Regions from separate parts of the Priestia sp. YIM B13490 genome, predicted to be linked through region 1. Evidence: riboswitches for the same ligand, from Rfam matches in the RefSeq annotation. Region 1 holds a riboswitch; the other holds the start of a gene.

Region 1 (7,947 bases):
TATGGAATTCTGCAAAAGGCGATGAGAATATTAAACTAGCTGAACAAGCAAATGTTGGCATTACCTTCAGTGATTTGACGCTAGCGGAATCCGGCACAGTTGTTTTGTTCAGCAGCGCTGAAAAAGGACGATCGGTCAGTTTGCTGCCCGCCACTTATATTGCAATCATTCCTCAAAGCTCAATTGTTCCTCGCATGACACAAGCCGCTGAAATGATTCATGAAAAAGTAGAGCGAGGAGAAACGATTGCTTCTTGCATTAACTTTATTACGGGACCGAGCAATTCAGCCGATATTGAAATGAATTTAGTCGTTGGCGTGCATGGACCTATTCAAGCCACTTATATTGTAGTGAATGATCGATGAGACTGGGACAAACGTATTTTAGCCGAAGTGAAAAACGAACCGTGAATCAACATGTTTGATTCACGGTTCGTTTTCTTTGTTATGTTGAGCATAGGTTTTAGCTGTTTCATTCCTTCTAGCAGTTGATTGGAGGGCAAGGCGAAGACTCCGGCGGGAAAAGCGGAACAGATGAGACCCCGCAGGAGCAGAAGCGACGAGGAGGCTCACCGTCCGCCCGCGGAAAGCGAAGTCTTGCACGGAAATCAACTGCGGTGTCACAAGCGGTTCAGCTAGCTCATGCATCTCATTTGTTCGTCTTTAGATTGGATTCATTTTGTTATGTCTCAGCCTCTTTTATTCATGCTCCATTTCTAAATAGCGGGATAATGTGAAGAAATGTCGCATTTTGAATAAACGTGGCTAATTTTAAAAAGGTAAAAAGCAAATCTTGTAGAATACTAAGTCTATAGATAAAAGGTGGGGAAATGGGAAGTGCAAAAGAAAGGAGCAATGAGCATGTCACCACACAGAGAATTAACATCTGAAGCTGAGCAAAAGCAGCAAGGTGAATTACAGCAGCTACGAGCTATTTTTAATGACGTATTAGATGCCATTGTCGTATTTGATGAGTATTTTCAAGTTATAAATGCAAATGAATCAGCCTGCGGGCTGTTTGAAAAAACAAAGGATGAGCTATTAACGTATCAAATGAAAGATTTTCTGATGTATTTTCCGTATGACATGATTGAAGCGTATTATCCAGCACTCTTAGAAGAAAGCTATTTCAAATATGAAGGCGCGATGACGCTTCGAAGCGGCATGATGAAACATGTTGAATTTACTTCACACAAACATAGTCACATGTCGGGCATTATTGTGTGTACATTTCGGGATATTACGCAGCACAAAATAATGGAAAATGAACGGTTTATTAGTCATCATATGTTTATGGATGTATTTAATGAAGCGGTAGACGGAATTGTCATTTTTGATCGAACGGGTCAGCTTATCGACGCGAACCCTTCATTTTGCGAACGATTAAATTATACAAGAGCACAGCTTCTAACCAAAACATTAGAAGAGCTTGTAGAACCTACTTATCATTATAAGGTGAAAAAATTATGGAGAACTCTGCATCAAGAAGGAAAGACAAGCGGTGAGCTACCGATCAGGCTCGAAAATGGAGACGTTACTTTTTTTGAATTTACCACAACGGCTAATATATACAGTCAATACTATATGTCCATTATGAGAGACGTGACGGAAAAACGGCTGATGGAGCAGCAACTGTTGAGAAGCGAAAAAAATTTCAGGGCTATTTTTGAAAATGCGATTGAAGCGATCTTGATTTGGAGAGATGATGGTGAAATCTTGAACGCTAATCTTGCTTCTTCGCGTACATTTGAGCTGCCGTTAAACAAATTAATTGGAAGCAATTTGTATACGTTTATCGATACAAAAAGCTTTAGTGCGTTAAAGGTGCTCCAAACGTTTCAAACAAAAGGAGAAATTCGTAATCAGCTTCCTTTTTACATGCCAAATGGAGAAATCAAACAGTTGGAATTCACAGGGAAAAAAGGCATTATAGAAGGAGACCATTTAACGATTTTTCGAAACATCAGTGAACGTACAAAAATCGAACAGGAGCTTCGGAATAACGAAGAGAAATTCAGACAGATTTTTAATGGTTCGATCGATGGGTTAGTTTTGTGGGACGGCAAGCGAAATATTATTGATGTAAATTCTTCTCTTTGTGATATTCTAGAACTCAGCAAAGAGGAGATTTGTGCGCACTCCATGGAGGATTTTATTTCTTCAGCGAATTTAGATGCGGTCATTGAGCATAAAGAAACGATTGAGCAAAAAGGGGAAGCAGAAGGAGAGATTACGTACGTTACGGGGAACGAAAAAGTTAAAAATATCGAATTTTCCACGAAAAAAGATATCTTGCCAGGTCTATATATGACGCTTTTAAGAGACGTAACGGAACGAAATCAAATGCAAGAGCAGATTCGAAAATCGGATACGCTTCAAGTAGTCGGCCAGTTAGCAGCTGGGATTGCGCATGAAATCCGCAACCCGATGACAGCTTTAAAAGGGTTTGTGCAGCTGTTAGAAAGCAGCATTCAAGAAGATCACTCTCTTTATTTTGATATTATTAAATCCGAATTAAAAAGAATTGAAACCATTATTACAGAGTTTCTCGTACTCGCTAAGCCACAGGCCGTAAAGTTTGAAAAGAAAAATCTAGCTGGGGTTGTTAAAGAAACGATTGATTTATTAAATGCTCAAGCGCTTTTAGAAAATATTCAGTTTGAACTAAGTGTGTCTCCTCAGCTGCCAATGGTATACTGCGAGCCGAACCAAATTAAGCAAGTACTAATAAATGTCATTAAAAATGCAATTGAAGTCACGTCAAACGGAGGAAGAATTATTGTTGAAGTTTACTCTACAGAGCCGCACTACGTGACGGTCTCCATTCGAGATCAAGGAGACGGAATGCCCGAAGAGCGCATCAAGCGCTTAGGAGAACCATTTTATACGACAAAAGAAAAAGGAACGGGACTCGGTTTGATGGTCTCATATAAAATTATCGAAGAACATAAAGGGCGAATTGAAGTGGAAAGCAAAATAGGAGAAGGCACAGCTTTTCATGTTATTCTTCCAGCTTAATTAGAAAGGATAAAAAATATGTACTACGGAGAAATGAATTTATTTTCTGATTTGAAAATTTATATTGTAGCCTCGGAAAAAGGGGTTCAACATATTTGGTTTGATAGCGATGATCATAACGAGCAGCTTAAAAAACTTGTCCATGACGAAAATTATCATCATGTGAAAGAAGCAAAGCGACAGCTGCAGGATTATGCTGAAGGGCGCACGTTAACATTTGATTTGCCTTTGGATATAAAAGGAACAGACTTCCAAAAAGAAGTATGGTTAACGCTTAAAGGTATACCTTATGGACAAACGTGGTCTTATAGTGATGTAGCGGAGTCTGTTAATCGCTCTAAAGCCGTAAGGGCTGTGGGACAAGCGAATCGTCGAAATCCACTGCCTATTATTTTACCTTGTCACCGTGTGATTGGAAAAAATGGAGCTTTAACAGGTTATGCAGGTTCCCAAACTCATATAAAAGAGAAACTATTAATGCTTGAAAGAAATGTAGCAAAAGGCGCTCTGGAGTTAAAATAACTATTCCCCGTCCAATTTCCAGCCTTCTCCCTGCACAAAAACACCGTCAATTTGCTGAGGAGAAGGAAGGGAATTTAGTTCTTCATCTTTGGATAAATCGAATAGCTGATAGTGCTGCTTACGATTCAGCGCTTTGTTTTTATCCGTTTTTTGCTCTGAACTCATATTTACTCCCCCTTATTCAAAAAGAATCCCCTATAATATATGTAGAAAAAGAAGAGAGTACTGTTACAATTGTGTTACAAATGCAGGTGAAAACCAGTGCTCAACAAAAAAAAGCCGCATAGCAGCGGCTTTTTTTATTGAGCAGATTGCAGTAAAACTTTTTGAATGGATTCCAAAGACGGGGAATGGATAATTCCATGCTCTGTAATAATGGCCGTAATCAGTTCGCTTGGCGTCACATCAAAAGCTGGATTGTACACAGAGATTCCGTCTGGAGCAATTTGTGTATCTCCAATGTGCGTTACTTCTTTAGGTGAACGTTCTTCAATAGGGATGCTGCTGCCGTCTTGAATAGATAAATCAAATGTGGACTGCGGCGCTGCTACGTAAAATGGAATACCGAATGCTTTCGCTAAAAGAGCAAGTCCATATGTTCCAATTTTGTTAGCCGTATCGCCATTTGCTGCAATGCGGTCAGCACCTACAATAATCCCATTAATTCCTTTTGTTTTAATGGTATGAGCGGCCATATTATCCGTAATCAGCGTCACGTCCACTCCCGACTGCTGAAGTTCCCAGGCTGTTAAGCGAGAACCTTGAAGAACGGGTCTTGTTTCACAGGCAAATACTTCAAGCGGAATATCGCGCTGCTTAGACAAGTGAAAAGGTGCTAAGGCTGTTCCGTAATAAGCTGTAGCAATTGAACCAGCATTACATATTGTCATGATTTTATCTTTCTTTTTAAATAAAGAAAGAGCATGATCTCCAATTCGGTAGCACGTTTCTTCATCTTCTACTTGAATTTGAATAGCTTCATGAACAACTTTTGTTTTAGCTTCATTAACGGACGAAGCGGATTCAGCGCTTTTCGCTACGCGCTCCAATGCCCAAAATAAATTGACGGCAGTAGGGCGTGAACTAGCTAAATACTGTTGATCAAGAGCTAGTTTTTTGTTAAATTCCTTGACTGAATCTGTGTCATAGCTAAGCGCAGAAAGAGCAAGACCAAAAGCCGCCGTAATGCCAATTGCAGGAGCTCCGCGTACTTTCAAGGTAGTGATAGCATCCCATACGTCTTTAATGGTTTGCAGCTTAATATATTCAACTTTGCCAGGAAGCTGCTGCTGATCTAATAAAGTAATATATGATTCATTCCATTCCACTGAGCGCGGAAGTGATAGTGTATTTGTCATGCTGATACCGATCCTTTCATTGTGTACATTATTCGTTATCGAAGTAAATGTTCAAATTCATTTGGTGAAACATCTTGTTGGTGCAGAAGCAAATAGCGTCCAATTTTTAACGCAGTACGTTTAGCGTTAATTTTTCTTTCCTCTGAAGAAATTTCGTCTAAGTCCGCCACGTGAGCTAAGCCAATCGTACGTCGAATGATTTCACATCCTGCATATCCAACAGCATCTTGCCACGTTTGCGTTAAAATTTCATGTAATAAGCGCTCATCTTTAGCGAAAGGTTCAGTGTTTTCAGAATGCCAAAGCGCAGTAAAGGTATCTTTGAATACGTTCCATGTGTTCGTAATGTGTGCAAATAACGGTTCGCGATTTGTTTCTCGAGAAAGAGCATTTAAAAATAAATTCGCAACAAATTGCCCTAAATCGAATCCAAACGGACCGTAAAAAGCAAACTCTGGATCAATCACTTTCGTTTCTTGACTGCTAGCAAAGATGCTGCCTGTATGTAAATCACCGTGGATTAGCGTTTGCGCATTTGTTAAAAATTTATATTTTAATTTTGCTGCTTGTAGCTTTACATCACCATCATTCCACAATTCTTCTACATCAGGACGCAGCGCTTTTTCAAATTCATTTGTATCAATATCAAAAAAAGGATCTGTAAAAACTAAATCTTCCGTAATATTGCATAAGTCGGGGTTGCTGTACTTAACAACTTCTTCTTTTTTATCCTGAGGTTTTAAGGCGAAATCAGACGTTTTGAACGCAATATGTCCTAAAAAAGAACCGATATGCTGTGAGAGCAGAGGATAACTTTCACCTTGAATAAGTCCGGCTCGAGAAATCGTTAAATGAGACAGGTCTTCCATGACCGTAACAGCAAGCGTTTCATCGTGGTAATAAACAGCGGGCACAAGTTCTGGCGTAAATGCACCGAATTGCTTGAGCGCATTGCTTTCAATTGTGGCACGGTTCAAGGATAGAGGCCAGCTTTCGCCTACAACTTTTGCATAGGGAAGCGCTTGTTTGACGATAATGGATTTATTTGTTTGATCATTTATGATGTGAAAGACGAGATTTAAGTTGCCGTCACCAATTTCACGGGCAGTCAGTGCTTCTGTGGCATCAAAAAGACCTAGCTTTTTCACAAGTTTGATTGCTGAAATTTCTGTTAAAGGGTGATATTTCTCTGTTTTTGTTGTTGACATCGGAATCCCTCCATAGTTTATTAAACTGATTTGTTTACTAAGTTAATAGGTTTAAGAATATATGGAGGCTTTTATAATTTTAGAAAATATAAAAGCCTCTTTCGTTGGAAAGAGGCTTGATTGTAGTGTTCAAACCTCTTATCTGCCAGAAAAAATTACTTTCTGTTGGAATTAGCACCGTGCCTTTGTAAAACATGTTTTACGGGTGTGATCCATCTTAGGATGGAATGACGGTCGGTTGCTGGGCTTCACAGGGCCAAATCCCTCAGCCAACTCTTGATAAGAGTACGATTACTTATTCAATTTTGATTTGTTTGAATATTTTATGATATCTGGTGAAAATCGTATCATGCAAAAAAACGGCTGTCAATACATAATTAATAAAATTCTGTACGGCGATCTGTAAAGACGGGAATTTGTTTACGAATTTCTTTTACAAGTTCCAGGTTAACCTCAGCACTCAAAAGTTCTTCGCTATCGCCAGCTTCAGCGATTATTTCTCCCCACGGATCGATGACTAAGGAATGTCCGGCAAATGTGTTATTAGGATCTTGGCCTACACGATTACATGCGATTACATAGCATTGATTTTCGATTGCACGGCTAATGAGCAGGGCTTTCCAGTGGGCAAGTCTTGGAGCCGGCCACTGAGCGACAACAAACAAGACTTCTGCTCCGCTGCTAGTGTGAACCCGAATCCATTCTGGAAAACGAATATCGTAACAAATAACTCCTGCGCACAGTGACTGTTCAAGTGTAAAAAGATTTTTTGCTGTTCCTGCTTCTAAATACAGGTGTTCATCCATTAATTTAAATAAGTGCAGTTTACTGTATTGTGATACTTCACGACCTTTTCGGTCAAAAATATACATCGTATTCGTGACGCCTTGCTCTGTTTTTTTCGCGATCGAACCTGCCACAATATTTACTTCGTTCGTTTTAGCAAACTGAGAGATTAATTGCTTGGCTTGCTGTCCTTCATCATCTGCAATTTCGTCTAGCCGCGTCAAATCATAAGCTGTATCCCATAGCTCAGGAAGCACAAGGATATCAGGGTTTTCTTTCAGGGCTTCCGTCATTTTTTGTTCGATATATTTTCGGTTTTTAGTTGGGTTTCCAAACGCAATATCAAGCTGCAAACACGTAATTTTTACACTCACTTTATCATCCGTCCTTTTTTTAGTAGTTGAAAAAAATGACTTTACAAGTTGAGTATTACAATATATTATTTGTGACTAGAATTTCAAGAATTTTTTGAGAAGGTGTGCGATGATGAAACAATTTGAGCAATCGGAACTATTAAAAAGTTTACCAAAACAATTTTTTGCATCACTTGTGGGCAAGGTAGGAAAAGTAATGGCCCAAGGGCACGACGTTATTAACTTAGGACAGGGAAATCCTGATCAGCCTACTCCTTCACATATTGTAGGAACACTGCAAAAAGCAAGTGCTAATCCTATGCATCATAAGTATTCTCCATTTCGGGGGCACCAGTTTTTAAAAGAGGCCGTTGCGACTTTTTATAAACGAGAATATGGCGTTGATGTAGATCCTGAAAAAGAAGTAGCTATTTTATTTGGCGGAAAGGGTGGACTTGTTGAAATCCCGCAGTGCTTGTTAAATCCTGGAGATACGGTGCTGGTTCCGGATCCTGGGTATCCTGATTACTGGTCTGGAGTAGAGCTTGCAAAAGCCAAGATGGAAGTGATGCCTCTCACGGCTGAAAATCATTTTCTACCCGTATACGAAGAGATAAGTGAACGTGCTAAAGAACAGGCAAAGCTCATGTTTTTAAACTATCCGAATAATCCTACTGGTGCAGTGGCAACGGCAGAATTTTTT
Region 2 (7,947 bases), on a different contig from region 1:
ATACGGTGCCAGCAATAACGATTAATCGTTATTGTTCATCAGGTTTGCAAAGTATTGCCTACGGTGCAGAACGAATTATGCTAGGGCAAGCCAAAGCAGTGTTAGCTGGAGGAGCAGAATCAATGAGTTTTGTTCCGATGTTTGGAAACGTAGCGCGTCCAAATGTTCAGCTGGTTGAAAATGCGCCGGAATATTATATGGGCATGGGACATACAGCAGAACAAGTAGCGATGAAATACGGCATTTCACGTGAAGACCAGGATGCGTTTGCTGTACGCAGCCATCAAAAAGCAGCAAAAGCACTTCAAGAAGGGAAGTTTAACGACGAAATTGTTCCGGTGGAAGTGACGCTTCGAAAAGTGGATGAAAACAATAAGCTCCGTGAACAAAAGCTGATGTTCTCTCAAGATGAAGGAGTTCGTCCTGGCACAACTGCGGATGTATTAGGAAAACTTCGTCCAGCTTTTTCGGTTAAAGGATCCGTAACAGCTGGAAACTCTTCGCAGACAAGTGACGGAGCTGCATCCGTTTTTCTAATGGATAAAGAGCAAGCTGAAGCAGAAGGGTTAAAGCCTTTGCTTAAGTTTCGCTCATTTGCAGTTGGAGGAGTTCCGCCTGAAGTAATGGGGATTGGCCCGATAGCTGCCATTCCTAAAGCTCTTAAACTAGCAGGGCTGGAGCTTTCTGATATCGGATTGTTTGAATTAAATGAAGCATTTGCTTCTCAAGCACTTGGCGTTATTCGTGAATTAAATATTAATGAAGATAAAGTAAATGTAAACGGAGGCGCTATTGCCTTAGGTCATCCATTAGGCTGTACCGGAGCTAAGCTGACTCTTAGCTTAATGCACGAAATGCAGCGTCGAAATGAGCAGTTTGGAATTGTCACGATGTGTATTGGCGGAGGAATGGGAGCTGCTGGTGTATTTGAATTGTTAGCATAATCATTTCAAAGGGGGATATGAACATGTCAAATAAAACAAAACAAATGATTAAAGGTGGAAGCTTTTTAATTGAAGAAGGCGATGCAAGCCGCGTCTACACGCCGGAGGATTATACATCTGAACAAAAGATGATTGCCAAGACGACAGATGAATTTGTAGAAAATGAAGTCCTTCCACAAGTGGAATATTTAGAAAAGCATGAGTTTGACCGTTCTGTAAAGTTATTAAAACAAGCTGGTGAATTAGGTTTGCTTGGTGCAGATGTACCGGAAGAATACGGTGGACTCGGTTTAGATAAGATTACCTCGGCTTTAATTGCTGAAAAAATGTCTCGAGCAGGCGGATTTTCCATCACTCATGGTGCTCACGTAGGAATTGGGTCATTGCCAATCGTCTTATTTGGAACAGAAGAGCAAAAACAAGCATATTTACCTGCTTTAGCAGTTGGGGAAAAAATAGCAGCATATGCGTTAACAGAACCTGGTTCTGGTTCCGATGCCCTCGGTGCTCGCACAACAGCTCGCCTTAACGCAGAAGGCACACACTATGTGTTAAATGGAGAAAAGCAGTGGATTACAAATGCCGGATTTGCTGATGTGTTCGTCGTGTACGCGAAAATCGACGGCGATAAATTTTCTGCTTTTATCGTTGAACGCGAATTTCCAGGCGTATCGGTTGGACCGGAAGAGAAGAAGATGGGAATCAAGAGTTCATCAACAAGAACGTTGATTCTTGAAGATGCACTTGTTCCAAAAGAGAACGTGTTAGGTGAAGTGGGAAAAGGTCATGTGATTGCTTTTAACATTTTAAATATTGGGCGCTACAAGCTTGGAGTTGGAGCAGTTGGAGCAGGGAAACGTGCGTTAGAAATCACGTCTCAATATGTTAACCAGCGTCAGCAGTTTAAAACGCCAATCGCTAAATTTTCATTAACCCAAGAAAAATTAGCAACAATGGCTTCTAAATTATATGCAACTGAAAGCTCCGTCTATCGTACGGTAGGACTTTTTGAAGACCATATGGGCCAGCTTTCAGAAGAACAGCAAAAAGACGGAAAGCAAATTGCCGCTTCCATTGCTGAATATGCGATTGAATGCTCATTAAACAAAGTGTTTGCCACGGAATCTCTTGACTACATCGTAGATGAAGGCGTCCAGCTTCACGGAGGCTATGGTTTTATGAGTGAGTATGAAATTGAGCGCCTGTATCGTGATTCCCGCATTAACCGTATTTTTGAAGGAACAAATGAAATTAATCGACTCTTAGTACCAGGCACATATTTACGCAAAGCGCTAAAAGGAGAGCTTCCGCTGCTTCAAAAAGCACAAACGCTTCAAGAAGAATTGATGATGCTTATGCCGCAGGAAGTAGGAAATGAGCCGTTAGATCAAGAAAAAATGCTTGTGCAAAATGGAAAGAAAATTGCGCTCTTGCTTTTAGGTCTAGCTGCACAGAAGTATGGGAAAGAGTTAGAGAAAGAACAAGAAATTCTCGTTAATATTTCCGATATGATTAGTAACGTATATGCAATGGAATCCACTGTTTTACGTACTGAAAAAGCGATTTCCAAAACAGGTGCAGATCAAAACAGCTTGAAGGTAAAATATACGCAAGTATTTTGCCAAGAAGCATTTAATCGAATTGAAGCAGATGCAAAGGAAACGTTAATTGGCGTTGAACAAGGTGATACGCTTAGAGTCATGCTTTCGTCTCTTCGCAAGTTAACTCGCTATACACCAATTAATGTAATTAGTGTAAAGCGCGAGATTGCAAAAACGCTCCTAGAAGTAGAGAAGTTCACAGTTTAAGGGAAAAGGAGCTCGTTTTACGAGCTCCTTTTTGTTTAAGAAGCCTCTATCTAGGTAAATGATAAAGGATGTGTTAAAATACGAAAAAAGCTTAAAATAAAGGGTGGTTGACGAAATGTCATTATTTTTTTATTCATATCCAAAGTGTGGTACGTGCCGAAAAGCCAAGAAGAGGCTGGATGATAACGGAGTAGCGTATGAAGAAATCCATATTGTAGAAAACCCGCCAACAAAAGAGCAGCTGCAATCTTATTATCAGAACAGCGGCTTAGAATTAAAAAAATTCTTTAATACAAGCGGTAAAAAATATCGCGAATTAGGACTTAAAGATAAAGTAAGCAGTGCGAGTGAAGATGAACTTCTGTCGATTCTTGCGTCAGATGGCATGTTAATTAAGCGTCCGCTGCTAACAGATGGACAAAAAGTAACGCTTGGTTTCAAAGAAGAGCAGTTTGAGGACGTGTGGAAGTAAGTTTTCAAATAGAAAATTTTTACCTTTTACGTTACACTGTTAATAGGAAGTTATTTTAGGTTGTAGAAAGTGTTCTCCACGTTGAAGGCGCTTTTTATATAAACAAATTACGATACATATTTTGGAGGGATTAAGATGAGTACACCAAAAGATTTGCGTTATTCTGAAGAGCATGAATGGGTAAAAACAGAAGGAGACGTTGTCCGCGTAGGTATTACGCATTTCGCTCAAGCTGAGCTTGGCGACATCGTATTCGTTGAACTGCCAGAAGTAGGAGCAACAGTAGAAGCTGACGAGCCGTTTGGCAGCGTTGAATCAGTAAAAACAGTTTCTGAGCTTTACGCACCAATTAGCGGTGAAGTTGTAGCAGTAAACGACAACTTAAGCGATAGCCCTGAACTTGTTAATGAATCTCCATACGAAGAAGCATGGATGATTACAATCAAACCGTCTGATGCTTCTCAAGTAGATAAGCTAATGACAGCAGAGCAATACGAAGAAATGACAAACGAAGGATAATATTCCTCCATAAATTGTCTTTATGAAAAGTTTTTGACTGGACACTCTATTAGTAAACAAGCTAAAGGAGTGTCTTTTTATGTTTGAAAAACAAAAAATGGACGTTACAGATCGCGTTACAGCTAAATTTCATGACGGCGGTATGAAATTATATGTTGATAAGCAGCCAATTGGTGAAGTTAGTTACGGAACAAGCGGCAATGAATACCGCTTTGAAGAAGGTTATTCGCAAGAAAATAATAAGTTCTATCAATATACGGATGTACAAAAACAAGGTGAAACGCAAAAATATACAGACTGCGACGAAGAAGCAGGATGGTGCTAAACAGTGGCAACTGCCACTGTTTTTCTTGTCTTATGGAAACAATATGGCCTAAGCTGCTTTTTAAAACAGTTCTTTCTTGCAAATTTCTTTTAAAAAACAGGTGAACTGTGATACATTAACGAATATTGTATAGCATAAAGAAATGATGTTACTATACAACTGACGATTATGGGTGATGAAAATGGGGCTAATTGAAATTGAAAAAGTAATTATTGTCGAAGGAAAATCAGATAAAAAGCGTATCCAAGATATCATTCGAGAACCAATTGAAATTATCTGTACAAACGGTACGATTAGTTTATCAAAGCTGGATGAAATTATTGACTGTACGTTTAACAAAGAGGTATACATACTTGTTGACTCTGATGATTCAGGGAATAAGCTAAGAAAACAATTTAAACGAGAGCTTCCGGAAGCAGAGCATCTATATATTGATAAAATGTACCGAGAGGTTGCTGCCGCCCCTAGACATCACATAGCAACAGTATTACTGAGTGCCAATATCGATGTTAATGCAGAATTTTTAACATAAAAGGAATGAGCAACATGCAAGAATGGAGCGAAAAACAGCTTGAAGATCAGTTAAAAGAAGGACAAAGAACGTTTATCTTTTTCCATACACCTTTTTGCGGGACATGTCAGCTGGCAAAAAAAATGTTAACCGTAGCAGAAGCGATGCTGCCCGGTGTGACCATCGGAATGAGCAATTTAAATTATATGCCTTCAAAAGCAGAAATATTTTCAATTGAAAGTGTACCTTGTTTGATTGAAGTGAAAAATGGCGAAATGGTAAAAAAACTCTATGCGTTTCATTCCATCGAGCACGTACTTGAAGAGCTTCGATAATCAAACGTTTGTTTAAAATGAAGAAATTGAAAGAGAGTGAACCGTTGGGGCTGTTGGAATCTTGGGATATTATCCCAAGAACAAAACCTGTTGACAGCCTATCTGACACATGCTAAAATCACACTCATGAATGTTCATAAATGAATGAATATTTCCCAAAAACAAAATAATTGTTGCGAACTCTTATCAAGAGAGGTGGAGGGACTGAGCCCTGTGAAACCCGGCAACCGTCAGACTAACTGAAATGGTGCCAATTCCTGCAAAGCTATGTGCTTTGAAAGATGAGAGAAAGGATTAAATATCGAGCCTTTCTGTCATGCGCAGAGAGGCTTTTTTGATGGGGAAAATTGTTTTACGGCTTTTTCATCCTATAGGGCAACCTAACATAATTAAGTTTTTACTAAAGAAGGTGAAGAAATATGATTACATTAACAGACGTTACAAAAATTTATCAGGCCAAAAGTGGTCAAATAACAGCTGTTGATAATGTGAATCTAACCGTTAACCAAGGTGAAATTTACGGAATTATTGGTTATAGCGGAGCGGGGAAAAGTTCTTTAATTCGCTTGCTAAACGGGTTAGAAACACCAACGACAGGAACGGTCGAAGTAGCAGGTAATGATATTGGAAAAATTAAAGGCGGAAAACTCAGAAAAGCTAGACAAGAAATTAGTATGGTATTTCAGCACTTTAATATCTTGTGGTCGCGTACGGTGCGAGAAAATATTGCTTTTCCGTTAGAAATAGCAGGGATCTCAAAAGAAAAAAGAATGAAACGAGTAGACGAGCTTATCAAGTTAGTCGGGCTTGAAGGGCGTGAAAATGCTTATCCATCACAGCTTAGCGGTGGACAAAAGCAGCGTGTTGGTATTGCTCGAGCGCTAGCCAATAACCCAAAAGTATTGCTGTGTGATGAAGCAACATCAGCGCTTGATCCTCAAACGACAGATTCCATTTTAGATCTGTTAGTAGATATTAATGAGAAGCTAGGGTTAACCATTGTATTGATTACTCATGAAATGCATGTTATTCGTAAAATTTGTCATCGGGTAGCCGTTATGGAAAATGGGGCAGTGGTAGAAGAAGGACAAGTGCTAGAAGTATTCAGAAAACCTAAGCAGCCGATTACAAAACGGTTCGTTCAACAGATTTCTGAACCAGAAGAAACGTTTGAAACAATTGAACAAGTACAGGGGTTATATCCAAGCGGGCAAATTATTCAGCTTACGTTTGTTGGCGGAAAAGCAGAGCAACCGCTCATTACAACGATTTTAAAACAGTTTGATGTAACGATTAATATTTTGCAAGGAAAGATTTCTCATACACAAACAGGTTCATACGGGACGTTGTTCGTTCATTTAGACGGAGAATTAACAGAAGTTGAAAAAGTCATTGCATACATTCATGAGCAGCAGGTAGAAGTGGAGGTAATGACAAATGCTTGAGAAACTATTTCCGAACGTTATTTTAGATGATTTTATTCAAGCGACAAATGAAACACTATATATGACGGCTATTTCAGTTATAGCCACGTTTGTTCTAGGTATTTTATTGGGCTTGCTTTTATTTTTAACGTCCAAAGGACAGCTCTGGCAAAACAAACCTTTATATGCCATTGTGTCAGCAGTTGTAAATATCTTTCGTTCCATTCCATTCATTATTTTAATTGTTTTACTGATTCCATTTACCAAAGCATTGGTAGGAAGTATTTTAGGCGCTAATGCAGCGTTACCTGCTTTAATTGTGGGAGCAGCACCATTTTATGCGCGTCTTGTAGAAATTGGTCTGCGTGAAATTGATAAAGGTGTTATTGAAGCTGCTAAATCAATGGGAGCAACAACAAGCACTATTATCTTTAAAGTGCTGTTACCTGAATCGCTGCCAGCTTTAATTTCTGGTTTGACGGTAACAACGATTGCGCTAGTCGGCTATACGGCAATGGCGGGTGTGATTGGAGCTGGAGGTCTTGGGAATCTTGCATATTTAGAAGGATTCCAGCGCAGTCATAATGATGTAACGCTAGCTGCTACGATCTTAATTTTGATTATTGTATTTATTATCCAACTTATTGGAGATGCGATTACTGCAAAAATTGATAAAAGATAAAGGGAGGATTATTTATTATGAAAAAATGGCTTTCGGCTTTAGCACTAACATCTGCGCTAGTAGTAGGATTAGCTGCATGTGGATCTAACAATGGATCAAAAGATGAAAAGAAAATTGTTGTGGGTGCATCTAATACGCCTCATGCTGAAATTTTAGAACAAGCAAAACCGATTTTAGAAAAACAAGGAATCGACTTAGAAATTAAAAAATTCCAAGATTACATCTTACCGAACACAGCTCTTGCAAACAATGAAATTGATGCAAACTACTTCCAGCACGTTCCTTATATGAATTCAGTGCTGAAAGATCACAAGGGTGAAAAAGGGTATGATTTTGTAAGTGCCGGTGCCATTCACATTGAACCAATCGGTATCTACTCTAAAAAATACAAAAGCTTAAAAGATCTTCCGAAAAACGGCACAGTTATTATGCGTGATGCAGTAGCAGAGCAAGGACGTATTTTATCGATTTTTGAAAAAGCCGGCGTAATCAAATTAAAACCAGGCGTAAAGAAAACAGATGCACAAATTAAAGATATCGTAGAAAACCCGAAGAATTTAAAATTTAAAGCCGATGTTGAAGGCGGATTGCTACCTCAAATGTACAAAAATAATGAAGGTGACGCTGTTGTTATCAATGCTAACTATGCTATTGATGCTGGTTTAGATCCAGTAAAAGATCCAATCGCAGTGGAAAGCAAAGAAAATAACCCTTATGCAAACATCATTACGGTTCACAAAGGCGACGAAAATAAAGATACAGTGAAAGCTTTAGTGAAAGTTCTTCACTCTAAAGAAATTCAAGACTACATTAAAGAAAAATACAAAGGCGGAGTACTGCCGGTAAATAAATAATAGAAGAAAAGCGCTTGCCCACTCTGGGCAAGTGCTTTTTTTGTATGCGGGAAAACGAATAACTCTTATTTTT

Evidence for each region. A riboswitch is a leader RNA that binds a small molecule or an ion and turns the genes downstream of it on or off. The one in region 1 is predicted to bind S-adenosylmethionine.
Region 2: another riboswitch for S-adenosylmethionine. It lies ahead of ACFX4R_RS19640 (methionine ABC transporter ATP-binding protein); the one in region 1 lies ahead of mtnK (S-methyl-5-thioribose kinase).

Annotation. Positions count from the first base shown of each region.
Region 1 covers NZ_JBHZOT010000002.1:287,451-295,397, reverse strand. The annotation lists gene ACFX4R_RS06940 (LutC/YkgG family protein) at 1-365, shown strand, start outside; gene ACFX4R_RS06935 (hypothetical protein) at 488-736, shown strand; gene ACFX4R_RS06930 (PAS domain S-box protein) at 861-3,017, shown strand; gene ACFX4R_RS06925 (methylated-DNA--[protein]-cysteine S-methyltransferase) at 3,036-3,539, shown strand; gene ACFX4R_RS06920 (hypothetical protein) at 3,540-3,704, opposite strand; gene mtnA (S-methyl-5-thioribose-1-phosphate isomerase) at 3,839-4,897, opposite strand; gene mtnK (S-methyl-5-thioribose kinase) at 4,933-6,105, opposite strand; SAM riboswitch class I at 6,241-6,391, opposite strand; gene ACFX4R_RS06905 (carbon-nitrogen family hydrolase) at 6,483-7,265, opposite strand; gene ACFX4R_RS06900 (pyridoxal phosphate-dependent aminotransferase) at 7,378-7,947, shown strand, end outside.
Region 2 covers NZ_JBHZOT010000006.1:297,146-305,092, forward strand. The annotation lists gene ACFX4R_RS19605 (acetyl-CoA C-acetyltransferase) at 1-944, shown strand, start outside; gene ACFX4R_RS19610 (acyl-CoA dehydrogenase family protein) at 968-2,752, shown strand; gene ACFX4R_RS19615 (arsenate reductase family protein) at 2,868-3,224, shown strand; gene gcvH (glycine cleavage system protein GcvH) at 3,360-3,743, shown strand; gene ACFX4R_RS19625 (YusG family protein) at 3,823-4,068, shown strand; gene ACFX4R_RS19630 (toprim domain-containing protein) at 4,250-4,600, shown strand; gene ACFX4R_RS19635 (thioredoxin family protein) at 4,615-4,914, shown strand; SAM riboswitch class I at 5,095-5,202, shown strand; gene ACFX4R_RS19640 (methionine ABC transporter ATP-binding protein) at 5,334-6,359, shown strand; gene ACFX4R_RS19645 (methionine ABC transporter permease) at 6,352-7,020, shown strand; gene ACFX4R_RS19650 (MetQ/NlpA family ABC transporter substrate-binding protein) at 7,038-7,874, shown strand.